DNA from 4 places in the Streptomyces sp. NPDC088766 genome. Region 2 is predicted to be linked to each of the others. Evidence: riboswitches for the same ligand, from Rfam matches in the RefSeq annotation. Region 2 holds a riboswitch; each other region holds the start of a gene.
The links. A riboswitch is a leader RNA that binds a small molecule or an ion and turns the genes downstream of it on or off. The one in region 2 is predicted to bind cyclic di-AMP.
Positions count from the first base shown of each region.

Region 1: it holds a riboswitch for cyclic di-AMP, as region 2 does, so the genes downstream of both, ACIP5W_RS05235 (M23 family metallopeptidase) here and ACIP5W_RS28530 (transglycosylase family protein) in region 2, are expected to answer to the same signal.
Region 3: it holds a riboswitch for cyclic di-AMP, as region 2 does, so the genes downstream of both, ACIP5W_RS23235 (M23 family metallopeptidase) here and ACIP5W_RS28530 (transglycosylase family protein) in region 2, are expected to answer to the same signal.
Region 4: it holds a riboswitch for cyclic di-AMP, as region 2 does, so the genes downstream of both, ACIP5W_RS20650 (transglycosylase SLT domain-containing protein) here and ACIP5W_RS28530 (transglycosylase family protein) in region 2, are expected to answer to the same signal.

Region 1 is NZ_JBIVKQ010000003.1:1,013-8,430, reverse strand. Features, by position in the region: partial or broken gene ribA (GTP cyclohydrolase II) at 1-353, opposite strand, end outside; gene ACIP5W_RS05250 (MarR family winged helix-turn-helix transcriptional regulator) at 492-1,013, opposite strand; gene ACIP5W_RS05245 (dihydrofolate reductase family protein) at 1,199-2,338, shown strand; tRNA gene ACIP5W_RS05240 (tRNA-Met) at 2,405-2,478, shown strand; cyclic di-AMP (ydaO/yuaA leader) riboswitch at 2,785-2,944, shown strand; gene ACIP5W_RS05235 (M23 family metallopeptidase) at 2,952-3,986, shown strand; gene ACIP5W_RS05230 (PrsW family intramembrane metalloprotease) at 4,317-5,741, opposite strand; gene trmB (tRNA (guanosine(46)-N7)-methyltransferase TrmB) at 5,793-6,629, opposite strand; gene lhgO (L-2-hydroxyglutarate oxidase) at 6,873-7,418, opposite strand, start outside.
Region 2 is NZ_JBIVKQ010000025.1:39,676-47,093, reverse strand. Features, by position in the region: gene ACIP5W_RS28550 (exopolyphosphatase) at 1-877, opposite strand, end outside; gene ACIP5W_RS28545 (DUF501 domain-containing protein) at 874-1,479, opposite strand; gene ACIP5W_RS28540 (septum formation initiator family protein) at 1,507-1,986, opposite strand; gene eno (phosphopyruvate hydratase) at 2,145-3,440, opposite strand; gene ACIP5W_RS28530 (transglycosylase family protein) at 3,772-4,494, opposite strand; cyclic di-AMP (ydaO/yuaA leader) riboswitch at 4,498-4,680, opposite strand; gene ACIP5W_RS28525 (transglycosylase family protein) at 4,885-5,925, opposite strand; gene ACIP5W_RS28520 (cytochrome P450) at 6,107-7,405, opposite strand.
Region 3 is NZ_JBIVKQ010000017.1:52,030-59,447, reverse strand. Features, by position in the region: gene ACIP5W_RS23250 (DNA topoisomerase (ATP-hydrolyzing) subunit A) at 1-2,395, opposite strand, end outside; gene ACIP5W_RS23245 (M16 family metallopeptidase) at 2,754-4,106, shown strand; gene ACIP5W_RS23240 (M16 family metallopeptidase) at 4,103-5,491, shown strand; cyclic di-AMP (ydaO/yuaA leader) riboswitch at 5,702-5,869, shown strand; gene ACIP5W_RS23235 (M23 family metallopeptidase) at 5,883-6,638, shown strand; gene ACIP5W_RS23230 (GntR family transcriptional regulator) at 6,827-7,418, shown strand, end outside.
Region 4 is NZ_JBIVKQ010000014.1:75,175-82,592, forward strand. Features, by position in the region: gene ACIP5W_RS20630 (ABC transporter permease) at 1-401, opposite strand, end outside; gene ACIP5W_RS20635 (ABC transporter ATP-binding protein) at 388-1,461, opposite strand; gene ACIP5W_RS20640 (outer membrane lipoprotein carrier protein LolA) at 1,496-2,704, opposite strand; gene ACIP5W_RS20645 (polyprenyl synthetase family protein) at 3,080-4,090, opposite strand; cyclic di-AMP (ydaO/yuaA leader) riboswitch at 5,076-5,256, shown strand; gene ACIP5W_RS20650 (transglycosylase SLT domain-containing protein) at 5,262-5,744, shown strand; gene ACIP5W_RS20655 (HAD family hydrolase) at 5,812-6,636, opposite strand; gene ACIP5W_RS20660 (GNAT family N-acetyltransferase) at 6,990-7,418, shown strand, end outside.

The DNA.
Region 1 (7,418 bases), on a different contig from region 2:
AGGCCCTGGTCCTGGAGGGCGTACGCGTCGAGCTTGTTGTAGAGGCCGATGCCGCGGCCCTCCTGGCGCAGGTAGAGCAGGATTCCGCCGCGGTCGGCGATGCGCTCGACCGCCTCGCGCAGCTGCGGGCCGCAGTCGCAGCGGGCGGATCCGAGGACGTCGCCGGTCAGGCACTCGGAGTGCAGCCGGACGAGCGGGACGGGGCCGGGATCGCCGAGGACGACGGCGACGTGCTCCTGGCCGTCGGCGAGGCCGTGGAAGGTGACGAGTTCGGCGTCCACCGAGTAGCCGTCGTGGAAGCGCAGCGGTACCCGGACGCGGGCACGCTGGGTGGCGGCGGGGGTGTCGAGCATGCGGGTTCTCCGGGTCCGGGGGCGGTGCACACGTCTTCTGCTTCAGATTTGAAGCAGATCTACGGTTCGTGACCCTACCTCATGCTTGAAATTTGAAGCAATGGGATGGTGTGGTGGCTCACGGACGGAGCCGTCGGCTCACGAGGTCCCGGAGCAGGGCGAGGAACGCCGGCGCCACGGCGGATCCTCGGGCGCGGCCTCGCCGCCGCCTCCCTGGAGACCTCGCGCGACCTGCGTGAAGATCTCCTCCAGCTGCCCCACCTGTTCGGGCGTGAGCCGGTCGAAGAGCAGGCCGCGCACGGTCTCGACGTGGCCGGGCGCCGCGCTCTCCAGGACCGCCATGCCCTCGTCCGTCAGGACCGCGACACTTCCCCGCTTGTCCGACCGGCAGTCCTCGCGCCGCACCAGCCCGTCCTTCTCGAGCCGCGTCACGGCGTACGTCAGCCTGCTGCGGGTGGCCTTCAGGTGCTCCGCCAGGTCGGTCATGCGCAGCCGCCGCTCCGGCGCCTCGGAGAGGTGGGCGAGGATGGAGTAGTAGGCGTGGGGCATGCCGGCCTCCTGCTGGAGCTGCCGGTCGATCGCGTCCTCCAGGAGGAGGTATCCGGCGATGTACGCGCGCCAGGCGCGCTGCTCCTCGGGGGAGAGCCAGCGGGTCGTCATGCGGCCAGTGTAGTTTTGTTTCAAACTTGAACCAAGCTGTGCCGTGCCGCGGCTCTCGCACCGAGCCCCGCCGCCCGTCGCCCGCCGGGCGGCGGGGCGAGCCCTGCCGTGCCGCCGGGCCCGGTCCCCGTCCCCGCCCCGCCCCCGTCCGTTCACCGACCCCGATCCCGGAGAGACCCGCGCCGATGCCGTACCCGTACGTCCTGCTGTCCGCCGCCGTCTCGCTCGACGGCTACCTCGACGACACCGGCCCCGACCGGCTGCTGCTGTCCGGCCCGGCCGACTTCGACCGGGTCGACGAGGTGCGGGCCTCCGTCGACGCCATCCTGGTCGGGGCCGGCACGATCCGCGCCGACAATCCGCGCCTGCTGGTCAACTCGCCCGCCCGCCGCGCCGCCCGGGTGGCCGCCGGGAAGCCGGAGTACCCCCTCAAGATCACGGTCAGCGGGACCGGTGAGCTGGACCCGGCGGCGCGGTTCTGGCACACCGGCGGGGAGAAGGTCCTCTTCACGACCGACGCCGGTGCGGACCGCGCCCGTGCCCTCGGCCTCGCGGCGGACGTCGTCCCGCTGGGCCCCGGCCTCGACTGGCGCCGGCTCCTGGAACACCTCCACGACGTGCGGGGCGTACGGCGCCTCATGGTCGAGGGCGGCGGCACGATCCACACCCAGCTCCTCCAGGAGGGCCTCGCCGACGAACTCCAGCTCGTCCTGGCCCCCCTGTTCGTGGGCGACCCGCACGCACCCCGGCTGTTCGGCCCCGGCGGCTACCAGGGCGGGCGCCTGCGGCTGACGGGGACCCGGCGCATCGAGGACGTGGTCCTCATGTCGTACGAGCCCACCGCACCCGGTACCGGGCTGCTCCCCGCCGCAGCCGACCGGCACTGGCTGGCCCTCGCCTGCGGGCTGGCCGCCGCCTGTCCGCCGTCGCGGACCGCGTTCAGCGTCGGCGCGGTCGTGGTGGCGGCCGACGGTACGGAGCTGGCGCGCGGCCACTCCCGCGAGGCGGGCGACCCCGTCGTCCACGCCGAGGAGGCGGCCCTCGCCAAGACCGACCCCGCCGACCCCCGGCTGGCCGGCGCGACCGTCTACAGCAGCCTGGAACCCTGCGCCCGGCGCTCCTCCCGGCCGGCCCCGTGCGCCCGTCTGATCCTCGACGCGGGCGTGCGCCGGGTCGTGACGGCCTGGCGGGAGCCGGACACCTTCGTCGCCGACGCCGACGGGAGCGGCCTGCTGGCCGCCGCGGGCGCGGACGTCGTCGTCCTTCCCGAGTACGAGGAGCGGGCGAAGGCGCCCAACGGCCATCTGCTCCGCCGGACCCCCTGACCGGTCCCCCGGGTCCGACCGTGGTTCTGGGCGTCCCCCGCATGGCGTAGACTGGTGTCACACCGACGCGGGGTGGAGCAGCTCGGTAGCTCGCTGGGCTCATAACCCAGAGGTCGCAGGTTCAAATCCTGTCCCCGCTACTCAATGCCGAGGGCCGGAATCCCGATCAAGGGATTCCGGCCCTCGGTGCGTCAGGGCGACCCTTCCCGTCACGTACGGTCAACGCGTCGGAGCCCTGCGCACAACATCTGAGACACCGTCAAAAACCCGGTGACCCCTGAACCGTTCGGGCGGCCGGTCAACTCGCCCGTTTTTCACCGCTCCTGGGCTGAAAGTCCAGGCCATGAATGTTGTTGATCAAGCCGAACGGCTTGGAATCCCGCCCCCGCGTCTATTAACGTTCGATAACGCAGCGCGGTCGTCCCAGCCGTCACAAGAGGCGGCTCCGTGCGCACGCGCCGAATCCCGCAAGGGAACCGGGGAACCACCAACTTGGGGTGAATCACGCGGAAGCCGCCGTACAGTCACGGCCGGTATACGCGCGTAGGAGACCTTCCCGCTCCGAACCCGTCAGCTAACCCGGTAGGCGACGGAAGGAAAGGAGTACGCCCGCGTGGCGTCCAACCGGCCTGCCCCAGAAGCCCCCGCCGTGCCCGGCCAGCAGACCTTCGGCTACGGCACCTACCGCACCGACGAGGGCCCCTGGGAGGAATGGAACCCCACCGCGGACTCCATTCGTCCGGTGCGCGGCAAGCACCGCGTCGCCAAGCAGCGCGGCGGACTCGCCCGCAGCTCCACCGTTCTCGGCGTCGGCGTCATAGCCGCCGTCGGCGGCGCGGGCATGGCCAGCGCCAACACCGGCAAGTCGCCCGTCTCCATCTCCATGCCCGACCTCCCCTCGGTGGGTTCCCTCATCTCGGACGACGACACCCCCGAGGAGACGGCGCCCGCTCTCAGCACCTTCGGCGCCTTCGGTACCGAGGCCGTCGCCGCCGACAGCGCCGACAGCGGTGCCGACGCCGGAGAGGCGCTGCGCAACCGGATCATGGCGCAGGCCGAGTCGCAGCAGACCCAGGTCGAGACCAAGGCGCAGGAGGCCGCCGAGGCCGCCGCGGCCAAGGCAGCCGCCGAGGCCGCAGCCAAGGCCGAGAAGGAGGCCGCGGCCAAGGCCGAGGCCGCCAAGAAGAAGGCCGCCGAGGAAGCCGCCAAGAAGGCGGAGGCCGAGCGCCTCGCCGAACTGGCCAAGCAGTACGCGCTGCCGACCTCCTCGTACACGATCACCTCGACCTTCGGTCAGGCCGGCGCCTACTGGTCCTCCGGGTACCACACCGGCCTCGACTTCGCCGCCCCCACCGGCACGCTCATCAAGGCCGTGCACAGCGGCACCATCACCTCCGCCGGCTGGGACGGGTCGTACGGGTACAAGACCGTGCTCACCCTCGAGGACGGCACCGAGATCTGGTACGCCCACCAGTCCTCCATCGGCGTCAGCGTCGGCCAGAAGGTCGCCACCGGCGACGTCATCGGCCGCGTCGGCGCCACGGGCAACGTCACCGGGGCCCACCTCCACCTGGAGGTCCACCCCGGCGGCAGCAGCACCGGCATCGACCCGGCCGCCTGGCTCCGGGACAAGGGGATCAACCCCTGAGACGCCGCCGGAGATGCTCCCCGGCGACCCGGACTCCCGCCGGGTGCCCCTGAGAGCCTCCTCGGGACCCCTGCCGGTCCCTGAGAGTCTCCTCGGGGTCCTGCCCGGACTCCCGAGGTCTTCCGGGAAGTGTCACGGGGGTCGGTGAGGTCTACGCCCGGATGTTTCCCGGATGTTCGTGAACCCTGGCCGGAGGTGCGGAACGCGCGCCTCCGGCCAGGGCGTTCTCATCGGGCATGACTTCTCTGCGCAAGCTCGGCTCCTTTGACCTCGAGGTCCTCCCGCTCGCCCTCGGCGGCAACGTCTTCGGCCGGACCGCTGTCCCGCCGCTCAGGACCGGTACGGGGCGGAGCGGGTGTACGGGTACGGGGCGGGCGAGGCCTGCGGGTGGGGCACGGTGTGCGGAGGGGAGGCGTACCCGGGATACCCGTAGTACCCGGACGGCGGGTGCGCCGCCCCCGGCGGGAACCCGTACCCCCCGTACGTGCCGTACCCCCCGTAGACCGGCAGCGGCACCGGAGCCGCCAGCCGGGACGCGTGCTCCAGCGCCGGCCTGGCCACCTCCCTGCGCCGCCACAGCTCGTTCAGCAACTCCCGTTCCCGTACGACGAAGTCGGCGCCGCCCCGCCCGTGCCGCCCGCGGTGCCGCAGGAACGCGAGAGACGTGGCGTAGGCCTCGTACTGCGCCACCTCCCGCGCCGCGGGCCTGCCGAGGTGCCGTCGGGCGTACTGCCGGGCCAGCCTGCGGGCCCGCATCGAGCCGAGGGCGTAGGGCTCGGCCGGGCCGAGCCAGCCGGCGGCCGTGTACGCGGGCAGCTCGTCGCGCACGGTGCCCAGCTCGCGCTGGCGCGTCCACACCACCAGCCAGGTCAGCACTCCGAACGCGGGCACCATGAACGCCCCGTACACGGCGAAGAACCCCCAGTCGCCGAAGGTCGCGGAGCCGTTCCACAGGGCGTGCATGAGCATCGCGAGCAGCAGCCCGCACAGCGGCAGCACCACGCGCCGCACGCGCTGACGCTCCCCGGACAGCGCGGCGATGCCGAAACCCAGGCCGGTCAGGACCGTGAACAGGGGATGCGCGAACGGCGACATGACGACGCGCACGAAGAACGTGGCGACGGTGACGGAGGCGATACCGCCGTCCCCGGTGAGCTGGTCGGTGCCGAAGGCGTTGCCGAGGTAGAGGATGTTCTCGGTGAACGCGAAGCCGGTGGCGGTGATCCCGGCTATCACGACCCCGTCGACGATCCCGGTGAAGTCCCGCCTGCGGAACAGGAACACGAGGAGGACGGCCGCCGCCTTGGCGGTCTCCTCGACGACCGGCGCGATCACGGTCGCGCCCAGGGTGTCGGCATGGGCCGGGTCGGCCGTCGCCGTCGCTATCCAGCGCACCGCGAAGCTGTTCGCGACGATCGCCATCAGCGCTGCCGCGCACGCGCCCCAGGAGAAGGAGAAGACCAGATTCCGCCAGGGGCCGGGTTCCACCCGGTCCAGCCAGCGGAACGCGGCTATGAGCAGGGGCACCGGAAGGATCGCCAGGCCCAGTCCGACCAGGAACCCCTCCGTGCCCGTCTGCTCGCGGACGAGGGCGACGATCACCAGTCCCGACAGGGCGAGCAGCGTGATCAGCGCGCCGTAGCGGACCCACTTGTGCTGCCACCAGTGCGCGTGCCGCAGCACACCGCCCTCGGCCGGGCCGCCGGGGTGCGGCGGGTGGGGGGGAAGCGGGGGGAACGGGGAACTGGTGGCCACGGCATCGACCCTAACGAGGGAGCGGACGGTGGTGGAGGGGATTCTGGCTGGTCAGTGATCCCGGCGACCCTCGTGCTGTACGCGGCGGAAGAGCAGATCGTTCACCACATGACCCTTGTCCAGTCCCTGACCCTCGAAACGGGTCAGCGGCCGGAAGCCGGGGCGCGGCGCGAAACCGCCGTCGGCGCGGGTGTTGGCGAAGTCGGGGTGCGCGGTGAGCACCTCGAGCATCTGCTCCGCGTACGGCTCCCAGTCGGTCGCGCAGTGCACGAGCGCGCCCGGTCTCAGCCGGGTCGCGGCGAGGCTGAGGAACTCCGGCTGGATCAGGCGCCGCTTGTGGTGGCGCTTCTTGGGCCAGGGGTCGGGGAAGTAGACGCGCAGCCCGGCGAGGGAGTCCGGGGGAAGCATCTCGCGGAGCAGGATGATCGCGTCGCCGTTGCCCACCCGGATGTTCGTCAGGCCGCCCCGGTCCGCGAGGTTGAGGAGATTGCCCTGGCCGGGGGTGTGGACGTCCACGGCGAGGATGTTCGTCCCGGTGTCGGCGGCGGCCATCTGGGCGGTCGCCTCACCCATGCCGAAGCCGATCTCCAGCACGACCGGGTTGCCGTTGCCGAACAGCTCGGCGAGGTCGACGCGGTGCCCGTCGATGTCCAGACCCCACTTCGCCCACAGCCGCTCGAGCGCCTCGGCCTGGCCCGCCGTCACCCGGCTGCGCCGCGGCTGGAAGCTCCTGATCCGCCGCTCGAAGTGCGACCCGGCGGGATCGGCCCGCGGACCGTCGGGGAAGCGCGGCTCACCCTTGGCACGGGTACGACGGACGGACTCGCCGCGGTGGTGATCACCTGGGGCGGGCCTTGCGGGTTCTGGGGCACTCAACGAATCAGACACAGTGGGCTCGATTTTACGTGCGACGGTGCAGGGGGCGGGTCGGGGCGACGGTGGAGGCGACGGGGAGACGGGGGAGGGGACGTGGGAGACGACGGGGGAGGGGAGCGAGTGGGGGCGGGGCGCCGGTACGGGTGGGCCTTGTGGGGCCGCTGGTCAGGCCGAGCCGGGCGGCGCACGCCGGGACCGCCCGTCCTCCCCACGGTGCCCGGCCGGCCCCGGCACCGTCGTGCGGTGGACGCCCGCCTACACGGGCCCCAGTGCCTCCAGCGCCCTGCGGGCCACCTCCCGGCCGATCGGCAGGGAGGCCGTCGCCGCGGGTGAGGGGGCGTTCAGCACGTGGACCGCGCGCGGGGACCGTCGTACGAGGAAGTCGTCCACCAGGGAGCCGTCCCGCCGGACGGCCTGGGCGCGGACGCCGGCAGTCGCGCGCACCAGGTCCCGCGGCTCGACCGCGGGCAGCAGACGGCGCACCTCCGCCACGAAGGCGCGCTTGGACAGGGACCGGTGCAGCTCTCCGACGCCGTGGCGCCAGTGCCGGCGGGCCAGGCGCCGGGCGCCCGGCCAGGCCGCCGTCGCGGCGGCCTCCCGCGGGCGCACGACTCCCCAGCCGTACCCCTCGCGGGCCAGGGCCGGGACCGCGTTGGGTCCGACGTGGACGCTCCCGTCCAGGCCTCGGGTGAGGTGCACGCCGAGGAACGGGAAGGCCGGGTCGGGAACCGGGTACACCAGGCCGCGCACCAGGTCGTGGCGGGCCAGCTCGTAGTACTCGCCGCGGAAGGGGACGATGCG
Region 2 (7,418 bases):
CGGTCCGCTCCATGATCGACAGCAGCACCAGGGCACCCGCGGCGATGACGTCGACCCGGCCCGGATGCATCGAGGGGACCGCCGCCCGCTCGGCGTGGGTCGAGCGCAGCAGCCACTCGGTGATCTCACGGACCCGTTCCCGGGAGACCCGGGAGTGGTGGATGGCCCGCGAGTCGTACTCCGGCAGTTCCTGCGCGATCGCCGAGATCGTCGTGACGGAGCCGGCCAGGCCCACCAGGGTGTGCGCCTCGCGCAGCGGGACCGTGCGCTCGGCGAGGTCCAGGGCCGCCTCGATGTCGGCGCGCATCGCCGTGACCTGCTCCTCGGTGGGCGGGTCGGTGACCGCCCCGGCCACGACCAGGTGCCGTTCGGTCATCCGCACGCAGCCGACGTCCACGGAGCGTGCGGCGCGCACCCGGTCGTCCCCGACGACGAACTCGGTCGAGCCGCCGCCGATGTCCACGACGAGGTACGGCTTCGTCAGGTCGTCACGGCCCGTCAGTTCCCTGGTGGCGCCGGTGAAGGAGAACTCCGCCTCCTGCTCGCCGGAGATCACCTCGGGCTCGACGCCCAGGATGTCCAGCACCCCGCGCACGAACTCGTCCCGGTTCTCCGCGTCGCGCGAGGCGGAGGTGGCCACGAAACGCAGCCGCTCGGCTCCCTGCTCCTTGACGACCGCCGCGTACTCCCGGCACGCGGCGAAGGTCCGCTCCAGCGCCTCGGGCGCGAGCCGCCCGGTCCGGTCGACCCCCTGCCCGAGCCGCACGATCGTCATACGGCGGTCCAGTTCGACCAGTTCACCCGTCTCGGGGTGAGCGTCGGCGACGAGCAGACGGATGGAGTTCGTACCGCAGTCGACGGCGGCGACGCGAGTCATCGGGCGTCCCCCTCGACCGGCTCGAAGGCGGAGCGGGCCGTCCCGTCCTGCGGCGTGTCCACCTGCCGGCCCTCACCGGACGGCGGCTGGGGCGGCGTCACGCAGGTTCCCCTGCTCCACCACTGCGGCAGCATGCCGAGCGCCTCGTCCCCGAGCGGATTGACTCCCGGCCCGGCGGCCAGGGAGTGCGCGACCAGCACGTGCAGGCACTTCACCCGGTCCGGCATGCCGCCCGCGCTGGGGAAGTTCTTCAGCTCCTCGATCTCGTCCCGCCGCCGCACGTAGTCCTCGTGCGCCGCCCGGTAGGCCGCCGCCAGCTCCGGATCGGTCCGGAGCCGTTCCGTCATCTCCTTCATCACGCCGTTCGCCTCGAGCGTGCCGATGGCGGAGTTCGCCTTCGGGCACGTCAGGTAGTACAGCGTGGGGAAGGGGGTGCCGTCGGGGAGGCGGGGGGCCGTCTCCACCACGTCCGGCCGGCCGCACGGGCAGCGGTGGGCGATGGCGCGCAGTCCGCGCGGCGGTCGTCCGAGCTGCTGCTGGAAGGCCTCGACGTCGGCGTCGGTGGGCTCGGTGCGGGGAGTGGTGGGCGGTGGGGTTTCCATGCCTGTACGGAAGTCTCTCTAGTCGGTTCATCGGCCGGCGGCGGCGTCGGACTTGTCGACGGCGTCCCAGACGTTCGAGTACCAGGGGCGGTCGGCGGCCCCCTGATCGGCACGGGACTGCTCGGCGGCGTCGGGGTCGACGACGATGTAACCCGTCTCCCCCGGCATCACGTAGTGCAGCCGCAGCCGGATCTGCTGTTCGGCGTAGGCGTCGTCCTGCCAGCGTGCCTTGAGGTCGCGCAGCTGTGCCACCCGCTCGCGGGCCTGCTCCTTCTCGCGGTGGAGGTCGGCGATCTCGGCGCGCTGGGAGACGTACTGCCGCATCGGGTAGGCCAGGGCCACGATCAGTGTGCACAGGACCAGGGCGAGGAGGGCCGCGCGGCCGGTCAGGCGCGAGCGGCGGGCCTGGCGCTTGGTCTGGGACCGGTAGACCCGGGCCGCGGTCTGCTCGCCGAGCAGCTTGATCCTGGTCGTGGTGGAGAAACGGTCCCGGTCCTTCACGGCCATGTCGTCCCCGCCTCCCGTCTCACACGTGCGTACGTCCCCGGACACGGTACGGGACCGGTACGGGGACGTACGTACGACTGGCTCGGGATGAGCCCTCAACGGCTCAGCCGGGCCGGTTCAACCCTGTGCTGTACGGCTTGCTCCAGCCCTTGCCGTGCTCAGCGGTCCGCGGAGCGGAACCGCGGGAAGGCACTGCGGCCGGCGTACACCGCGGCGTCGTCGAGGATCTCCTCGATGCGCAGCAGCTGGTTGTACTTGGCGACGCGGTCCGAGCGGGCCGGCGCGCCGGTCTTGATCTGGCCGCAGTTCACCGCGACGGCGAGGTCGGCGATGGTGACGTCCTCGGTCTCGCCGGAGCGGTGGGACATCATGCACTTGAAGCCGTTGCGCTGGGCCATCTCGACGGCGTCCAGCGTCTCGGTCAGCGAGCCGATCTGGTTGACCTTGACCAGGAGGGCGTTCGCGGAGCCCTCCTCGATGCCGCGGGCCAGGCGCTCCGGGTTGGTGACGAAGAGGTCGTCGCCGACGATCTGGACCTTGTCGCCCAGCTTGTCGGTGATGACCTTCCAGCCGGCCCAGTCGTCCTCGTACAGCGGGTCCTCGATGGAGACCAGCGGGTACGCGGAGACCAGCTCCTCGTAGTACTCGGTCATCTCGGCGGCCGAGCGGGACTTGCCCTCGAACTCGTAGGCGCCGTCCTTGTAGAACTCGGACGCGGCGACGTCGAGCGCGAGCGCGATCTGCTCGCCGGGGACGTAACCCGCCTGCTTGATGGCCTCGATGATGAGGTCGAGCGCGGCGCGGTTGGACTCCAGGTTCGGGGCGAAGCCGCCCTCGTCGCCCAGGCCGGTGGACAGGCCCTTGGTCTTCAGCACCTTCTTGAGGGTGTGGTAGACCTCGGCGCCCCAGCGCAGGGCCTCGGAGAAGGACTCCGCACCGATCGGGGCGATCATGAACTCCTGGATGTCCACGTTGGAGTCGGCGTGCGAGCCGCCGTTCAGGATGTTCATCATCGGAACGGGCAGCAGGTGCGCGTTCGGGCCGCCCAGGTAGCGGAAGAGCGGGAGGTCGCTGGCCTCGGAGGCGGCGTGGGCGACGGCGAGGGAGACGCCGAGGATGGCGTTGGCGCCGAGGGAGCCCTTGTTGTCGGTGGCGTCCAGGTCGAACATGGCCTGGTCGATCAGGCGCTGCTCGGTGGCGTCGTAGCCGACCAGCTCGGGGCCGATCTGCTCGATGACGGCCAGGACGGCCTTCTCGACACCCTTGCCCTGGTAGCGGTTCGGGTCACCGTCGCGAAGCTCGATGGCCTCGAAGGCGCCGGTGGAGGCGCCGGAGGGGACGGCGGCACGACCCGTGCTGCCGTCGTCGAGGCCGACCTCGACCTCGACCGTGGGGTTGCCTCGGGAGTCCAGGATTTCCCGGGCTACGACGACGTCGATGGACGGCACGAGCATCTCCTTCTTGGGATGTGACGCTGGTTGTGCGGGGCACGAGCGGGCCGTGTGGAGCCCTTGCTGAGCCTTGCGACTAGAGCCTAACCGCCCCGGGGCGCCGGTCGGCCGACCGACCGTCCCGTGGACAGGGAGACGGTACCCATTGTTTCAGCCCGGAACAAAGGGGGTGGCCAACAGAAGGTGGCGAGCGGGAGAAGAAAACCCCGCCCGGGTGCGTACGGGGGAACACGCACCGGGGCGGGGGGTCCGTGGGGACGGGGGCTCCCTCACGAGGCCTTCAGCGTGACGGCCTCGGCCGTGAGGGGGCTGTGGTCCGGCCGAGGGCCGGATGTCACTTCAGGTGCAGCTGCTGACCCGGGTAGATGAGGTCGGCGTCCTGGACGATGTCCTTGTTCAGCTCGAACAGCTCGGCCCAGCCGCCCTTGACGCCCCGCGCCTCGGCGATGGAGCTGAGGGTGTCGCCCGTGACGACCTTGTACTCGCCGTCGCCCTTCTTGACCTTCTTGCCGGTCGGGGTGGTGACGGTCTTCTGGGACTTGGCGGCCGGGCGCTCGGCGGAGCGGGAGGCGCTCTGCTTCTCGGTGGAGCGGGTGGTGGTCTCCGAGGAGCCGCCGGCCGAGGAGCCGCCGGCGGACGAGCCGGTGGAGGCCGAGCCGGTGGAGGCCGAGCCGCCGTTGTACGCGGCGCCGGACAGGCCCACGCCGCAGACCGGCCAGGCACCCTTGCCCTGGCCCGCGAGGACCTTCTCGGCGATCTGGATCTGCTGGGACTTCGAGGCCTTGTCGGCGGTGGAGGCGTACTGCGTGCCGCCGTACGCGGCCCAGGTGGAGGCGGAGAACTGCAGGCCGCCGTAGTAGCCGTTGCCGGTGTTGATGGACCAGTTGCCGCCGGACTCGCACTGGGCGACCGCGTCCCACTCGGAGGCGGTGGCGGCGGAGGCGTTGCCGGCCGCCATCAGCGGGGCGGCGATGGCGACACCGGTGACGCCGGCGAGCGCGGCGGCGCGGGTGGCCCTGGACGGACGGCGGTGCTTGCCCTTGGCGGAAAACAGCATGGTGGATCCCCTCACCGACGCCTGCGAGGTGAGCTGTCGGGTTCGGGCCGTGTGAGTTGCCCGGCCACTCCCGCCCGGGAGCGCTGCTCCCCGGAAGGCGTGGCTTCACCCCGAGCCGTTCCGGTCGACCGACCGGTACGGCACTTACCTTGGGTCCCCCGCTCCTGCCTACGGCGCTTGACGCGACGACTGTTCCCGGGCTGCCACTGGCAGGATTCGGCGTTGCGACAGCCGGGGCTCGGGTTGCCGAGCGGTCACGACCGTAGACACGCCCTCGGCGGAATTTCAAAGACGATCACGGCTTCTGAGACTCATCCCACACTTTCACCAAACCGGACATTCGGCGCGAAGCGTGACGTGAACTCCCGCTGTTTTTCCCGTTTTTCCGCCTTATTCCACCGCTGTGTCGAGCGTCTGACCGGGAGCGATGTTGTTCGGGTCGGCGCCGATGGCGTCCTTGTTCTCCGCGTAGAGCGCGCGCCATCCGCCTTCGAGGCCAAGGGAGTCGGCGATGGAGACGAGGGAGTCGCCGTCGCGCACGACATAGGTGCCCACCGCGCCGCCGGAGGCGCCCGCGGCGTGCCGGCCGGAGGAGGCGGTGGCGGTGCCGTCCGGCACGGCCTCGTCGGCGGAGGTGCCGCGGTGGCGGCCGGAGGCGAGGGAGCCGGTGTCGACGAGGCTCCAAGAGCCCGCCTCCTGGACCGACTTGTCCGAGTCGTCCACTTCAGGGGTGGCCGTGGGTGAGCTGTCACCCGTCCGCGAGGTGCCCGCGTCCACGTCCGCCGACGCATCGGACTCCGAGGAACTGTCCGGCTTTCCGGAGGAAGAGGACGAAGCGGACGGGGAGGTCTCGTCCGTGGCATCCGTGGAGGATTCGGTCGACGGGGAGGCCGACGCCGCCTTGCCGCCCGAGGAGCCGGAGGAGCCTGAGGAACCCGAGGAGTTCGAGGAGTTCGAGGAGCCGGACGACCCCTTGGACAGGTCGGACAAGCCGGACGACACGGAGGAACCGGACAAGTCGTCCGCCACCCCGGTGTCCAGGTTGCCCGCCCCGTTCTCCTTGCTGAGCCCGGACGTCAGCCCGCAGGTGCCCCAGGCGCTGACGCCCTGGTCGGCGAGGACCTTCTGCGCGACGGATATCTGCTGGTTGCGGCTGGCCAGGTCGGGGCGCTCGGCGAAGTCGAGTCCGCCGTACGCCTCCCAGTCCTCCTGACTCAGCGCCAGGCCGCCGTACTCGCCGTTGCCCTGGTCGGCACTCCAGGAGCCGCCGGACTCGCACTCCGCCACCGTGTCCCACACCGTGCCGTCGGCAGCGCTCGCACCGGTGGCGCCGAGCAGTGGGATGGCGATCGCGGAGCCGGTCACGCCGGCCGCGACGAGGAGGGCCGGAGCCTGACGGGGGCGCCGGTGTCGACCGTTCCCGGAGAGCATGCGGGGGCCTTTCTCGAGACAGCAGTGCTTGCACGGGCCGCGAAACGGGGGCGCCGCGCTGACAGGTGAACGTATCGGCAGACGATCACTTGTCACAAGTTAATGCCGCGCAGATCACGTGAAGATCACAGAGTTGAGGAACGGTCACTTCTGCTTCGCCGTCCGTGCACATAACGGATGGTCAGCGGACGGCTGCGGGGGGTTCACCGGGAACGGCCGGGCCGAACCGCACGGGCAGGGTGCGCAGTCCGCGCATGATGAGGCCGCCGCGCCACCTCAGGTCGGCCGGATCGGCGTCCAGTCGCAGATCGGGCAGCCGGGTCAGCAGGGTGGCCAGCGCGGTCTGTCCCTCCAGGCGGGCGAGGGGTGCGCCCAGGCAGTAGTGGATGCCGTGGCCGTAACCCAGGTGCTGGTTGTCGCGGCGGGACAGGTCCAGGACGTCCGGGTCGGCGAACCGCTCCGGGTCCCGGTCGGCGGCCGCCAGCACGACGAGGACGGCGTCGCCGGGGGCGATGTCCTGCCCGCCGACGGTCAGGGGCTCGGTGGCGAACCGCCAGGTGGCGAGTTCCACGGGGCCGTCGTAGCGCAGGAGTTCCTCCACGCCGGTCGCCAGGAGGCCGCTCTCGCCCGCGGCCAGGGAGTCCTGGAGGCGGGCGCGCTGCCCGGGGTGGGTCAGCAGGGCGTAGGTGCCGTTGCCGATCAGGTTGACCGTCGTCTCGAACCCGGCGAACAACAGGATGAAGGCCATGGCGGCGGCCTCGTTCTCGGTGAGGTGCTCGCCGTGGTCGGAGGCACGGATCAGACCCGAGATGAGGTCCTCGCCGGGGGCCGGATCGGCGGGAAGCTCCAGGCGCTTGCGGTGGATGAGGTCCAGGAGGTAGCCGCGCATCTTCTTCACCGACCGGGCGACACCGCCGCGCGGGCCCCCGCCGTGCCGGATCATCATGCCCGCCCAGTCCCGGAAGTCGTCCTGGTCCTCGCGGGGAACGCCGAGCAGGTCGCAGATGGCGTAAATGGGGAGCGGGAAGGCGAAGTCGTGGATGAGGTCGGCGGTGCCCCGCTCCGCGAACCGGTCGATGAGCCCGTCCGTCAGCTCCTGCACGCGGGGCGCGAACTCGGCGACCCGGCGGGGCGTGAAGGCCTTGCTGACGAGTCGTCGCAGCCTGGTGTGGTCCGGCGGGTCGATGTTCAGCAGATGCGTCATCAGCTCGGCCTTGCGCTCACCGGGGATCCCGGTCCTGCCCCTGGCGTGCGCGGGCTCGTCGTGGTGCGCCGGGTTCTTGCTGAGCCGCTGGTCGGCGAGGGCCTGCCTGGCGTCGGCGTACCGGGTGACCAGCCAGGCCTCCACACCGCTGGGCAGCCGCGTGCGGTGCACGGGCGCGTGCTCGCGGAGCCAGGCGTAGGCGGGGTAGGGGTCGGTGGCGAACTCCCAGGTGAACAGGGCTGGCGCGGACGGCTCGGGTGCGGGCTGCTGGGTCACGCCCCGACGGTAA
Region 3 (7,418 bases), on a different contig from region 2:
GCGGGTCGATCTCCGGCAGGTCGACCGGGGTGCCGTTCTTCTGGGCGGCCCGCGCCGGGACGGGACCCGCCCAGGCCAGGGACAGGCAGTCCTCGCCCTTCAGGAACCGCTGGCAGCGCACGCCGCCGGTCGCCCGCCCCTTGCGCGGGTACTGGTCGAACGGGGTCAGCTTGGCGGTCGTCTGGACGGAGTCGTCCAGGGTGCCGCGCGAGCCCGCGACCGTGAAGACCACCGCGTCGGCCGCCGGGTCCACGGCCGTGAAGGAGATCACCTTCGCGCCGTCCGTGAGCTTGACGCCCGTCATACCGCCGGCCGGGCGGCCCTGCGGGCGGACCTGCGAGGCCTGGTAGCGCAACAGCTGGGCGTCGTCCGTGATGAAGACCAGGTCCTCCTCGCCGGTACGCAGCTCGACCGCGCCGACGATCCGGTCACCCTCCTTGAGGGTGATGACCTCCAGCTCGTCCTTGTTGCTCGGATAGTCGGGCACCACACGCTTGACGACGCCCTGCTCCGTGCCGAGCGCGATACCGGGGGAGGTCTCGTCGAGCGTGGTCAGGCAGACCACTGTCTCGTCGCCCTCCAGGGAGACGAACTCCGCCAGCGGCGCGCCGCCCGAGAGGTTCGGCGCGGACGCCGTGTCCGGCAGCTGCGGCAGGTCGACGACGTTGATGCGCAGCAGCCGGCCCGTCGAGGTGACCGCGCCGATCTCCCCGCGCGCGGTGGCCGGCACGGCCGACACGATCACGTCGTGCTTGGTCCGCCGGGCGTCCGCGTCCTCCCCGAAGGGCTCGGCGTTCGCCGTACGGGCCAGCAGACCCGTCGAGGAGAGCAGCACCCGGCACGGGTCGTCGGCGACCTGGAGCGGCACGGCGGAGGCCGGCGTGCCCGCCGACTCCAGCAGGACCGTACGACGCTCGGTGCCGAACTTCTTCGCCACCACGGCCAGTTCGGCCGAGACCAGCTTGCGCAGCTCCGCGTCCGACTCCAGGATCCGGGTCAGCTCGGCGATCTCCTCGCTGAGCTTCTCCTTCTCCGTCTCCAGCTCGATCCGGTCGAACCTGGTCAGCCGGCGCAGCGGCGTGTCGAGGATGTACTGCGTCTGGATCTCCGACAGGGAGAAGCGCTCGATCAGGCGCTCCTTCGCCTGCGCGCTGTTGTCGCTGGAGCGGATCAGCCGGATGACCTCGTCGATGTCGACGAGCGCCGTGAGCAGGCCCTCGACCAGGTGCAGGCGGTCGCGGCGCTTGGTCCGGCGGAACTCGCTGCGCCGCCGCACGACCTCGAAGCGGTGGTCGAGATAGACCTCGAGCAGCTCCTTCAGGCCCAGCGTGAGCGGCTGGCCGTCCACCAGCGCCACGTTGTTGATGCCGAAGGACTCCTCCATGGGCGTCAGCTTGTACAGCTGTTCCAGGACCGCCTCCGGCACGAAGCCGTTCTTGATCTCGATGACCAGACGCAGCCCGTGCTCGCGGTCGGTGAGGTCCTTGACGTCGGCGATGCCCTGGATCTTCTTCGAGCCGACCAGGTCCTTGATCTTGGCGATGACCTTCTCGGGGCCGACGGCGAAGGGCAGTTCGGTGACGACGAGGCCCTTGCGGCGGGCCGTCACGGTCTCCACCGACACCGTGGCGCGGATCTTGAAGGTGCCGCGGCCCGTCTCGTAGGCGTCCCGGATCCCCGAGAGGCCGACGATCCGCCCGCCGGTGGGCAGGTCCGGGCCCGGGACGTGCTTCATCAGCGTGTCCAGGTCCGCGTTCGGGAACCGGATCAGGTGGCGGGCGGCCGAGACGACCTCGCCCAGGTTGTGCGGCGGCATGTTCGTGGCCATGCCGACCGCGATGCCCGAGGAGCCGTTGACCAGGAGGTTCGGGAACGCGGCGGGCAGCGCCACCGGCTCCCGCTCCTGGCCGTCGTAGTTCGGGTTGAAGTCGACCGTGTCCTCGTCGATGGACTCGGTCATCAGGCTCGTCGCCGCGGCCTGACGGCACTCGGTGTACCGCATGGCGGCCGGCGGGTCGTCGTTGCCCAGCGAGCCGAAGTTGCCGTGGCCGTCGACCAGGGGCACGCGCATGGAGAAGGGCTGGGCCATGCGCACCAGGGCGTCGTAGATCGACGCGTCGCCGTGCGGGTGCAGCTTGCCCATGACCTCGCCGACGACCCGCGCGCACTTCACGTAGCCGCGGTCGGGGCGCAGGCCCATCTCGTTCATCTGGTAGACGATGCGGCGGTGGACGGGCTTGAGGCCGTCGCGGGCGTCCGGCAGGGCGCGGGAGTAGATGACCGAGTACGCGTACTCGAGGAAGGAGCCCTGCATCTCGTCGACGACGTCGATGTCGAGGATCCGCTCCTCGTACGAGTCGTCGGGCGGCGGGGTCTTCGTGCTGCGGCGGGCCATCGCTGCCGGCTCCTCCTGTTTCCTGGTCGCTCGCCTGCGGGGCGCTCACGTCGGTGTCGACGCGCGTCCTTCGGCTCACTCTTGCTGAGGCGTGTGACGGGATCTCCGCGGACCATTGTGGACCGTGGCACCGACAGTGCGTCCCGGGGCCCGGGCGTCGGCGACCGGACCGGCCGGAGAGGCACCTCGTCCACGGCTGTCCGCAGGCTACGCGATCTCGCTCTCGGCGTACGCCGCCCGGGAACTCCACCGCCGCTCCGCACGCTTGCATACAGTGGCAGGACCGGCAGGAAAAACTGGCAGGACCGGCAGGAAAAACGCGGTTTCGACGACCGCGCCCGCGATCGGAAGGACGTACATGCCCATGGGTCACACGGCCACAGCCCAGGCAGGCTCCGGGGGCCTGACAGCGACCGAGCACCGCCTGGCCAACGGCCTGCGCGTGGTGCTCTCCGAGGATCACCTGACCCCCGTCGCGGCGGTGTGCCTCTGGTACGACGTGGGCTCGCGCCACGAAGTCAAGGGCCGCACCGGCCTTGCTCACCTCTTCGAGCACCTGATGTTCCAGGGCTCCGCGCAGGTCAAGGGCAACGGTCACTTCGAGCTGGTCCAGGGCGCGGGCGGCTCGCTCAACGGCACGACCAGTTTCGAGCGCACCAACTACTTCGAGACCATGCCCACGCACCAGCTGGAGCTCGCCCTCTGGCTGGAGGCGGACCGCATGGGCTCGCTGCTGGCCGCGCTGGACGACGAGTCCATGGAGAACCAGCGCGACGTCGTCAAGAACGAGCGCCGCCAGCGCTACGACAACGTCCCCTACGGCACGGCGTTCGAGAAGCTGACCGCCCTCGCCTACCCCGAGGGCCATCCCTACCACCACACGCCGATCGGCTCGATGGCCGACCTGGACGCGGCGACCCTGGAGGACGCGCGCGCGTTCTTCCGCACGTACTACGCGCCCAACAACGCCGTGCTGTCGGTCGTCGGCGACATCGACCCGGAGCAGACGCTCGCCTGGATCGAGAAGTACTTCGGCTCCATCCCCGCCCACGACGGCAAGCCCCGGCCCCGTGACGGCTCCCTGCCCGACATCATCGGCGAGCAGCTGCGCGAGGTCGTCGAGGAGGAGGTCCCGGCCCGCGCCCTGATGGCCGCCTACCGTCTGCCGCAGGACGGCACACGCGCGTGCGACGCGGTCGACCTGGCGCTCACCGTGCTCGGCGGCGGCGAGTCCTCCCGCCTCTACAACCGCCTGGTCCGCCGCGACCGTACGGCCGTGGCCGCCGGCTTCGGCCTGCTGCGCCTGGCCGGCGCGCCCTCCCTGGGCTGGCTGGACGTCAAGACGTCCGGCGACGTCGAGGTGCCCGTCATCGAGACGGCCATCGACGAGGAGCTCGCCCGGTTCGCCGAGGAGGGCCCCACCGACGAGGAGATGGAGCGCGCCCAGGCCCAGTTGGAGCGCGAGTGGCTGGACCGTCTCGGCACGGTCGCCGGCCGCGCCGACGAACTGTGCCGGTACGCGGTGCTGTTCGGCGACCCGCAGCTCGCCCTGACCGCCGTCCGGCGCGTGCTGGACATCACCGCGGAGGAGGTCCGGGAGATCGCCCAGGCCCGCCTGCGCCCGGACAACCGCGCCGTACTGGTCTACGAGCCCACCGAGCCCGCCGAGAACACCGCCGACGAGGACGAGAACGAGGAGGCGGCCCAGTGACCGAGCTCGCCGCGATGGACTTCCACCCCCAGCCCCGTGCGGGCGAGGCCAGGCCCTGGGCGTTCCCCGCTCCTGAGCGCGGGACGCTCGACAACGGCCTGACCGTCCTGCACTGCCACCGCCCCGGACAGCAGGTCGTCGCCGTCGAGGTCGTCCTCGACGCGCCCCTGGACGCCGAACCGGCCGGCCTCGACGGCGTCGCCACGATCATGGCGCGGGCCTTCTCCGAGGGCACCGACAAGCACTCCGCCGAGGAGTTCGCCGCCGAGCTGGAGCGCTGCGGCGCCACCCTCGACGCGCACGCCGACCACCCCGGCGTCCGCCTCAGCCTGGAGGTCCCGGCCTCCCGCCTGGCCAAGGCCCTCGGCCTCGTGGCCGACGCCCTGCGGGCGCCCGCGTTCGCCGACAGCGAGGTCGAGCGCCTCGTCCGCAACCGCCTGGACGAGATCCCGCACGAGCTGGCCAACCCCTCCCGGCGCGCCGCCAAGGAGCTCTCCAAGGAGCTGTTCCCGGCGACCGCGCGCATGTCGCGCCCGCGCCAGGGCACCGCGGAGACCGTCGAGAAGATCGACTCCGCCGCCGTACGCGCCTTCTACGAGAAGCACGTCCGCCCCGCCACGGCCACCGCCGTGGTCGTCGGCGATCTCACCGGAGTCGACCTCGACGCGCTCCTGGGCGACACCCTGGGAGCCTGGACCGGTTCCGCGGCCCAGCCGCGTCCGGTGCCGCCGGTGACCGCCGACGACACCGGACGGGTCGTCATCGTGGACCGCCCTGGCGCCGTCCAGACGCAGCTGCTGATCGGCCGCGTCGGCGCCGACCGGCACGCGCGCGTGTGGCCCGCGCAGGTGCTCGGCACGTACTGCCTGGGCGGCACCCTCACCTCCCGGCTGGACCGCGTCCTGCGCGAGGAGAAGGGATACACCTACGGCGTGCGTGCCTTCGGCCAGGTCCTCAGGTCCGCGCCGGACGGCTCGGGCGCCGCGATGCTCGCCATCAGCGGCTCGGTCGACACCCCCAACACCGGTCCCGCGCTGGAGGACCTGTGGAAGGTGCTGCGCACCCTCGCCGAGGGCGGGCTGACCGACGCCGAGCGGGACGTCGCCGTGCAGAACCTCGTCGGAGTGGCGCCCCTGAAGTACGAGACGGCCGCCGCCGTGGCGGGCACGCTGGCCGACCAGGTCGAGCAGCACCTGCCGGACGACTACCAGGCCACGCTGTACCAGCAGCTCGCCGCGACCGGCACCGTGGAGGCCACGGCAGCGGTCGTGAGCGCCTTCCCGGTGGACCGCCTGGTGACGGTCCTCGTCGGCGACGCGGCGGCGATCAAGGCGCCGGTCGAGGCCCTCGGTATCGGTGAGGTGAAGGTCGTCTCCGCGGAGTAGGAACGCGGACCGGCGGCCGTGAGGCCGCGCGCAGGAGCCCTGGTGGACTGATGTGTCACCAGGGCTCCCTGATGCCCGAATTGAGGGAAAGGCTGCCTGTCTGCCCTGTGGCATGCGCTACAAAAGCCGCGTTCCGTTTGGGGATCGACGGCCGTCGCGTCTAGTTTCAACCGGGCTGTTCGTCAGGCAGTGCGCCGCGTCCGCGGCACCGGACAGTCATCGCCGAGTCCCCGCACGGCGCGAGCCAGGGGAGCCGGGGACCCAACCAGACAGTCCCTGGGGTGAATCGGACGCCCGCGCGAGCCGCGAGGGGGTCCGTAGGAGACCTTCCTGCTCCGAACCCGTCAGCTAACCCGGTAGGCGAGAGGGAAGGAAAGGACCGCTCAACTTCATGGCGTCCACTTGCGCCACCGGGAAGCACCGTCGTCCCAGCAGGATGAAGCGCACCACCGCCCGCGCCGCGGGCATCGCGGCGCTCACCACCACCGGCGTCATTGGCACCGTCGCCTCCGGCCCCGCCCTCGCCGCGGAGAAGGCCGTCGAGCAGACCGGCCTCATTCCGGTCGTCACCATCGGTGACACGGTCGCCGAGCGGATCGACGACCAGGCCGCCGCGCAGAAGCAGGCCGCCGTGGCGGAAGCCGCGCGCAAGGAGGCCGCCGCCCAGGCCGCGGCGAAGGTCGAGGCGGAGCGCGAGGCCCGGGTCCGCGCCGCCCGCGCGGCCGAGCGCGAGCGCCTGAGCACCTTCGTCTCACCGATCAGCGGCTCCTACGTCTCCACCGGCTACCGGTCCGGCGGCTCGCTGTGGTCCTCCGGCAGCCACACCGGCATCGACTTCCACGCCGCCAGCGGCACCCCCGTGCACGCGGTGGGCCTCGGCACCGTCGTCGAGGCCGGCTGGGGCGGCGCCTACGGCAACCAGGTCGTGATCCGGATGAACGACGGCACGTACACCCAGTACGGCCACCTGTCGTCCATCAGCGTCTCGGTGGGCCAGAAGGTGGCCCCGGGGCAGCGCATCGCCCTGTCCGGCGCCACCGGCAACGTCACCGGCCCGCATCTGCACTTCGAGGCCCGCACCGGCGTGGAGTACGGCTCGGACATCGATCCGGTCGCCTACCTCCGCAAGCACGGCGTGAACATCTGACGACGTACGGCGACAGATCGTACGGCCCCGGCCCGCACGGCCGGGGCTTTCGTCGTTTCCGGGACCTTACTGTCCAAAAAATATCCCTGGATTCCGGCCCGCCATCGGAAATTCCCGCTGATTGCAATAGAGTCACGGAACACACGTCAATCGTCGACGTTTCACGGGGATTAAGGCGGAGGTCGGTCATGCGTATTCCGGCACACTCGGTGTGCACGGCCATCCGGGACGACATCGTCGCGGGTGTCTACGAGCGCGGCAGCCGCCTCACCGAGGAACTCCTCGCGCGCCGCTACGGCGTCTCGCGCGTCCCCGTCCGGGAAGCGCTGCGCACGCTGGAGGCGGAGGGATTCGTCGTGACGCGGCGGCACGCGGGCGCGTGCGTCGCCGAACCGACCGAGCAGGAGGCCGCCGACCTGCTGGACATGCGCATGCTCCTGGAGCCGCTCGGCGCCGCCCGCGCCGCCCAGCGGCGCACCGAGGCCCACCTCAAGGTGCTGCGCGGCCTCGTCCGGCTGGGCCAGGAGCGCGCCAGGCGCGGCAACAGCGAGGATCTGCGCTCCCTGGGGGGCTGGTTCCACGAGACCCTCGCACAGGCCTCCGGCAGTCACACCCTCACCTCGACGCTCACCCAGCTGCGCCACAAGATCTCCTGGATGTACACGGTGGACGCGTCGGCCACCCCGGTGGAGTCCTGGGCGGAACACGGCGCGATCGTGGACGCGGTGGCACGCGGCGACGGAGAACGCGCGCGGGCGGTGACGGCGCTGCACGCCGAGC
Region 4 (7,418 bases), on a different contig from region 2:
TCGCCGGCGACCGCGTCCCCCGCGACGACGCCGACGGCCATGGGCAGGAAGAACGGGAGCGTCGCGGCCAGCGCCGTGAACACCAGGAACAGGCCGTTGTTGGTGATCTGCGCCATGAAGGCCGGTCCCTCACCACCGCCGCCGCCCCGCTGACCGCCGGTCGATCCGTCACCGGTCTCGATCTTCACGGCGATCCCGACGAGCACCGGTACGGCGGCCAGCACACCGAGCAGGGCGAGGGTGCGCCAGCGGCGCAGGGTGACGGCCAGTTCGCTGCGGAAGAGTCCGAGGCTCCACAACGGGTTCACCCGCCGGACGCCGTCCCCGTCCTGCGGTACGGCTTGCGGTACGGCCTCCGCTTCGGCATGCGCGGCCCGCTCAGCCCGCTCAGCCCGCGACATCGAAACCCTCCCCCGTGAGTGCGACGAACGCGTCCTCCAGAGAGGCCCGTTCCACGCCGAAGCCGCGCACCCGGACGCCTGCCGTCACCAGCGCCGCGTTCAGATCGGCGAGTTCGCGGTCGGCGGGCTCGCCCGTCACCCGGTCCTCGGTGACGACGACGTCCGCCACGCCCTGTTCCTTCAGCACCCGGGCCGCGTCCGCCGTGTCCGGGGTGGTCACGGCGAGCCGGCCGCGCGCCCGGGCCGCCAGCGCCGACACCGGCCCCTGGGTGAGGAGCCGCCCACGTGCCATGACGGCCGCGTGCGTGCAGACCTGCTCGATCTCGTCGAGGAGGTGGGAGGAGAGGAAGACGGTGGTGCCGTCCGCCGCCAGCTCCCGCACCAGGACCCGGATCTCGCGCATGCCCTGCGGGTCGAGACCGTTGGTCGGCTCGTCCAGGACCAGCAGCCGGCGGGGCTGGAGAAGGGCGGCGGCCAGGCCCAGCCGCTGCTTCATGCCGAGCGAGTACGCCTTCGCCTTCTTGCCGGCGGCGGTCGTCAGACCCACCCGGTCCAGTGCCCCGGCCACGCGGACGCGCCGGGTGCGGGGGTCGGCGGTCGGATCGGCGGCGTCGTAGCGCAGGAGGTTGTCGCGGCCGGAGAGGAAGCCGTAGAGGGCGGGACCCTCGATGAGGGCGCCGACGTGCGGCAGCACGGCGCGGGACGCGCGGGGCATGGGGTGCCCCAGCACGCGTGCCGTGCCGGAGGTGGGCGCGATCAGGCCCATCAGCATGCGGATGGTGGTGGTCTTGCCGGAGCCGTTCGGACCGAGGAAGCCGAAGACGCTGCCCGCCGGGACGGCCAGGTCGAGGCCGTCGACGGCGAGCTGTCCACCGCGGTAGCGCTTGGTGAGGGCGCGCGTGCGGATGACGGCGTCACTGTCGGCGATGCCGTCGCCGTCGGTGATGCCGTCGCCGTCGCTTTCGGTGATGCCGTACGCGCCGGCAGCACCGACACCGCCCGGAACACCGCCCGGAGCGGGCGTGCGGGGCAGCGCGCGCGCCGCCGACTCGTCGTCCATCGGCTCCCCCGATCGTCGGTTCACGTCAGGGTACTTACTGCCCCGCGTCCGCCGCCTTCACGAGGGCGTCCTTGGTGACGGCGCCGACGTAGAGCTTGCCGTCGTCCGTGACCAGGGCGTTGACCAGGCGGGTGGAGAAGACGGTGCCCGAGCCGAACTTGCCGTCGACCTTGTCGCCGAAGGAGTCCAGGAACCCGCCGAGACCGCCCGCGTCGGGAAGGTCACCGGCGGAGGGGACGCCCTCGCCGCCGGTGTCGAAGGTGGCGACGGAGGTCCAGCCCTCGCCCAGGACGTCGAGCCCGGCCAGGTCCTTGGCGAAGCCCTCTTCCGCGCCCTTGGGCGGCATGGGTACCTCGCTCGCGGCGTCCGCGCTGTCCCCCTCGGTCACCTTGGCCCCCTTGGGCGGGGTGAAGTCGAAGGTGGCGGCACTCGGCTTGGCGAAGCTGACCTGCGTGAAGCCCGCGTCGACGACGGCGGCTCCACCGCTCGCCGGGGTCAGCGTGAACTTGAGCGGCAGTCCCGTCCTCGCGTCCACGGCCACACTGATCGCGCCGACGGTCGAACCGGACTGCTTCGGCTCGATCAGCAGCTTGTAGGCGTCGCGGCCGGCCACCTGGACGGTGCCGTCCACGGTCACGGACGTGGTGTCGTCGACGGCCTTCAGGGCCTCGTCGGTGAGGTCCTTGGGCGTGGCCGGGACGGGCTCGGCCGCCGCGCCCTGCTCGGTGGTGGAGTGGTGGACCTCGTTGGAGGCGCTGTCGTACCCCCACACGTCCTTGCCGTTGTGGATGAGGCTGTACTCGGCTGCGCTCTCCAGGAGCGACAGCTTCTGCCGGTCCGGGCCGTCGGCGGCGACGCGCAGGGTGTGCGTGCCGGAGGCGAGTTCGGTGAGCCTGGTGGAGGGGTCGGCGGAGGACCCGCCGTCGTCGCCCCCGGTGGCTCCGGAGAGCAGCCCGCTCTCCAGGCCGCCCAGGTCGGGCAGGCCGAGGTCGGTGGTGATCTTCACCGTGCCGGACAGCTGCTGTACGTCCGACGCGGCGATCTTCTCGATGAGCTGCTGTGCGGTGATCTTCGGCAGGTCGGGGTCCCCCGAGTCGGCGAGCGCCGGGACCAGCCCGATCGTCGCCGCCGCGACACCCACCACGGTGACCGGAACGATGTACCGCACCGCCCTGCGCCGTCCGACCCGCAGATCGTCGGCCTCCCCGGCGTGCGTGCTGTCGTCGGATGCGTACGGTGCCATGTGTGCCTTACCTCCGTCGTCGGCGGCGGCCGGTCGTCGCGCGGGTCAGCGTCCCCCACCCGAGCCGCCATTCTCACCCGAATCGGTGAGGAGTGGTGATTTCCGTAGCTCCCATCTGACCAAATCAGCCACTCGCTTACGTCAGCCCGAGGACCCAAGTCGACGTACGCCTGGGGTATGACGCGGGGGCCGGGGTGTCAGGGTGGGGTGAGGGGTGGAGCCCCGGTGAGGCGGGGCGGAGACCGGGGTGGGACGGCGACCGGGACGGGGCGGGGACAGGGACGGGGCGGGGACAGGGACGGGCGGGGCGGAGACCGGGGTGGGGTGGGCGGGGCCGGCCCCGTACGCGTCACCCTCCCGGTGGACCACCGCGTCTCATCCCGCCCGGTGGACCACCGCGTCGCACAGCTCCATCAGCGCCACCTTCGCGTCGCACTCCCGCAACGGCACCAGCGCCGCCCGGGCCTCCTCGGCGTACCGCACGGTGTCCCGCCGGGCCTGCTCCAGCGCGGGGTGGCCGCGCAGCGCGGTGAGCGCCTCGGCGAGCCGGGCGTCGTCGCTCAGGTCGGAGTCGAGCAGCTCGCACAGCCCGATGTCCTCGGGCAGGGCCAGCCGGGCGGCCCGCTCGCGCAGCCGCAGCACCGGCAGCGTGGGGATGCCCTCCCGCAGGTCCGTCCCCGGCGTCTTGCCCGACTCGTGCGAGTCCGACGCGATGTCGAGCACGTCGTCGGCGAGCTGGAAGGCGACGCCCAGCCGCTCGCCGTACTGGGTGAGCACGTGCACGACCGTCTCGTCGGCGCCGGCCATCATCGCGCCGAACCGGCACGCCACCGCGACCAGCGACCCGGTCTTGCCGCCGAGCACGTCGAGGTAGTGGTCGACGGGGTCCCGGCCGTCGGTCGGCCCGGCCGTCTCCAGGATCTGTCCGGTGACGAGCCGCTCGAACGCCTCCGCCTGCACCCGCACCGCCTCGGGCCCGAGGTCGGCGAGGATGTGCGAGGCACGGGCGAACAGGAAGTCGCCGGTGAGGACGGCGACCGAGTTCCCCCAGCGGGTGTTCGCGCTGGGGACACCGCGCCGCACCTCGGCCTCGTCCATCACGTCGTCGTGGTACAGCGTGGCCAGGTGGGTCAGCTCCACCACCACGGCGGAGGGCACGATACCGGGCGCGTACGGGTCGCCGAACTGTGCGGCGAGCATCACGAGCAGCGGCCTGAACCGCTTCCCGCCCGCCCGGACGAGGTGCTGCGCGGCTTCCGTGATGAACGGGACCTCGCTCTTGGTGGCCTCGAGCAAGCCTTCCTCGACAGCCGTCAATCCTGCCTGGACATCGGCTTCCAGAGCCTGGTCCCGCACGCTCAGCCCGAACGGCCCGACGACGGTCACGAGGGGTCTCCTGTCTGCTGGTGTCTTCTGGCGATTACGCGGTTTGTCGATAGGTCGCTGCCCTCACTCAAGTCAGCGTATCCGGTCACGTTTCGATCACCGACAGGCCCCACGTCCCCCCGTCTCGAACTTCGCCCGACCGGGAGGCGCGCCCCGAGCGGCCGGAGGGCGCCGGATCATGCCCGGTGTGTCGCCGATCAGCCGGTACGGGCGGCCTGGGCGGGCGGCGGAACGGACCGGCGGTCCCGCCCGGCCGCCCCCGTCACCCTCCCGGACCCTCCCGGGCCCTCCCGGCCGCAGCCGTCGGACACATCCTCCCCGCCGGCCCCACGGGGCCACGCAGCTGCGCATCCGCTCGCCCTCCCGCCATGAGACCGCCACGAGGACCTCCGCATCCGTCTGCCCGACGGAACCCTCCCGTACGCCCGCGCGTGGCGCCCACCGACGGACGAGCCCGCGCCGGCCGCTCCTGGAGCACACCCCGGTCCGGCTCCGCGACCGCACCGCGGCACGCGACCGGCAGCGCCGCCCCGGCGCGCGAGCCACGGCCACACCGCCGTACGCGTACACCGCCGTACACGTGGACGCGCACGGCGACGGCGACCGCGAGGACCTGCCCGGCTCCGGCACGCGCCCGCACACGGCGGCAGCGGCAAGGCGGCGTTCCACGAGATCCGGCGAAGGCTCACCCCACGCACGCCCCTTTAAAAGGGACTTGGCGCTCAATGACCGTTTTACCCCTCTTGTGGACGCTGGTGAGTTGGCTCACTGCGCGCACATACGGCCGACCCATTGCGGAAGTTGTGATTCCGCTTTGCCCGTCGGTGAGTTGACGCCCGGCGAACGCAAAGGATCAAGCAGGCATAAGCCACTGATCAAGGTCAATAGGTGTCATCTGTGAATCCGGCACTTGTTCCGGACATGCGCTCTCGCATACGTTCCCGGCCTGTCGGGCAGACGCCTAATCCTGCCGCCGCCCGGCACCCATCGACCGACACTCACGCACGGCAGGAGCGGGGGACCCAGGTAAGTCGCCGGACCGTACGTCACGCACGTGCCGGGCCGGCTCGGGGTGAAGTCGCGTCGCCGCACCCCTGCGGCGGCCGGCCGGGCACTTTCCAGTCCGAACCCGACAGCTCACCTCGCAGGCGCCGGAGAGGAACCTTTCGCCATGCCTGCCGCCGTTCAGCACCGCCGCACCCGCCTCGCCCGCACCCTCGCCGTCGCCGCCACCGGCGCCGCCGCGCTGGCCCTCCCGCTCATCGGCTCGACCAGCGCCTCCGCGGCCACCACGACGTCGGCCACCACGGCCGCCACCACCACGGCCGGGTACACCAACAACCTCGACGGCTGGATCCGCGAGTCCCTCGCGATCATGGCCGAAAAGGGCATTCCGGGCACCTATGACGGCATCTACCGCAACGTCATGCGCGAGTCCTCCGGCAACCCGAACGCCATCAACCTGTGGGACTCCAACGCGGCCGCGGGCATCCCGTCCAAGGGCCTGCTCCAGGTCATCGACCCGACCTTCGCCGCGTACCACGTGGACGGCACCGCCTTCGACCCGTACGACCCGGTCGCCAACATCACCGCCGCCTGCAACTACGCGGCCCACCGGTACGGCTCGATCGACAACGTCTTCGGCGCCTACTGACGGCCGCTCCCGCCGGCCCACCGGGGGGGGAGGGAAACGAAGGCCCCGGTGACAGGGCCCCGCCGGACTAGGGAAACAGTCTTTCGAGGACGACGGCCACGCCGTCGTCCTCGTTCGACGTCGTCACCTCGTCGGCCACCGCCTTGAGTTCCGGATGGGCGTTGGCCATCGCCACGCCGTGCGCCGCCCAGTCGAACATCGGGAGGTCGTTGGGCATGTCGCCGAAGGCGATCGTGTCCTGCGGCCGCAGCCCGAGGTGCTCGGCCGCCAGGGCCAGTCCGGTCGCCTTGGTGACGCCGCACGGCTGGAGCTCCACCGTGCCCGGCCCGGACATCGTGACGGTGGCCAGCGAGCCGACCACCGAACGGGCCGTCGCCGCCAACTCGTCGTCGGACAGGGTGGGATGGCGCAGCAGAACCTTGCTGATCGGCTCGCACCACAGGTCGTCGCGCGCTCCGACGCGCAGGGCCGGCAGCGTCGGGTGCGGCATCAGATAGCCCGGTTCGATGAGCGTGAGCCCGTCGACGCCGTCCTGGTCGACCGCCGCGTACACCTCGCCCACCTCGGCCTCGATCTTGCCGAGCGCCGTCTCGGCCAGCTCCCGGTCCAGGGCGACCGACCACAGCAGACGGTCCGCTCCGGCGTCGTACAACTGCGCGCCCTGTCCGCACACCGCGAGCCCCCGTCCGCGCAGGACGTCCAGCAGCGGCCGTACGCGGGGGGCCGGCCGGCCGGTCACCACGAGGTGGCGGGCGCCTGCGGCCGCCACCCTCGCGAGCGCGTCGAGCGACCGGTCGGAGAAGGTGTCGTCGCCGCGCAGGAGCGTTCCGTCCAGGTCGGTGGCGACGAGGGAGTACGCGCAGCGCGCGGCGGGTGCGGTGGGTGCGGCCATGATCAGAGAATACGGACCGCAGGGGGCTCCGACTCACTTCCGGTCCGGCGCCCGCTCCCTTGCCGTCCGGGCCCCGGGGCTTCCCGCGTCCGACCCCCGGGCCATCCCGCTCCGGCCCGCTCCGTCCGGCGTCCAGGCCCGCTCCGTCCGGGGTCCGGCGCCGCCCCGTCCCGTTCGGCACCGTTCATGCGGGAAACGGCTTTCCGCCGCAACGCCGGGTACAGGGACGTTGAAGGCCTATGCACCGGTTGGCAACAACATGGTCCGCTACCTACCGCCCCGGTACCTGGAGCGGTACCGTCCAGACAGTCCAGGGGGGACTTGATCGGGGGGTCAGGTTGAGCGGCGGACGTATTCGTGTGCTGAATCCGGAGGATCTCGGCGAGGGGGAACGGGAGCGGTGGCGCGCGCTGCGCGCCGCGTCGACGGCTCCGCGCAACCCGTTCATGGAACCGGAGTTCACCGAGGCCGTGGGCCGCGTACGGCCCCGCACGCGCGTGGCGGTGGTGTACGAGGGGCGCGAGCCGGCCGGCTTCCTGCCCCACGAGCGGGGCCGGTTCGGCCGGGGCCAGGCCCTCGCCCACGGTGTCTCGGACTCCCAGGGAGCCGTACTCGGCCCGGGGCTCGGACTGGACGCGGACGAACTCCTGCGGGCCTGCTCCCTGTCGAGCTTCGCCTTCGACAACCTGGAGGCGGAGCAGGAGCTGTTCGTCCCGCACGCGGCGGCCGAGTACACCTCCTACGTCATCGACGTGGAGAAGGGGTACGAAACCTACGAGTCC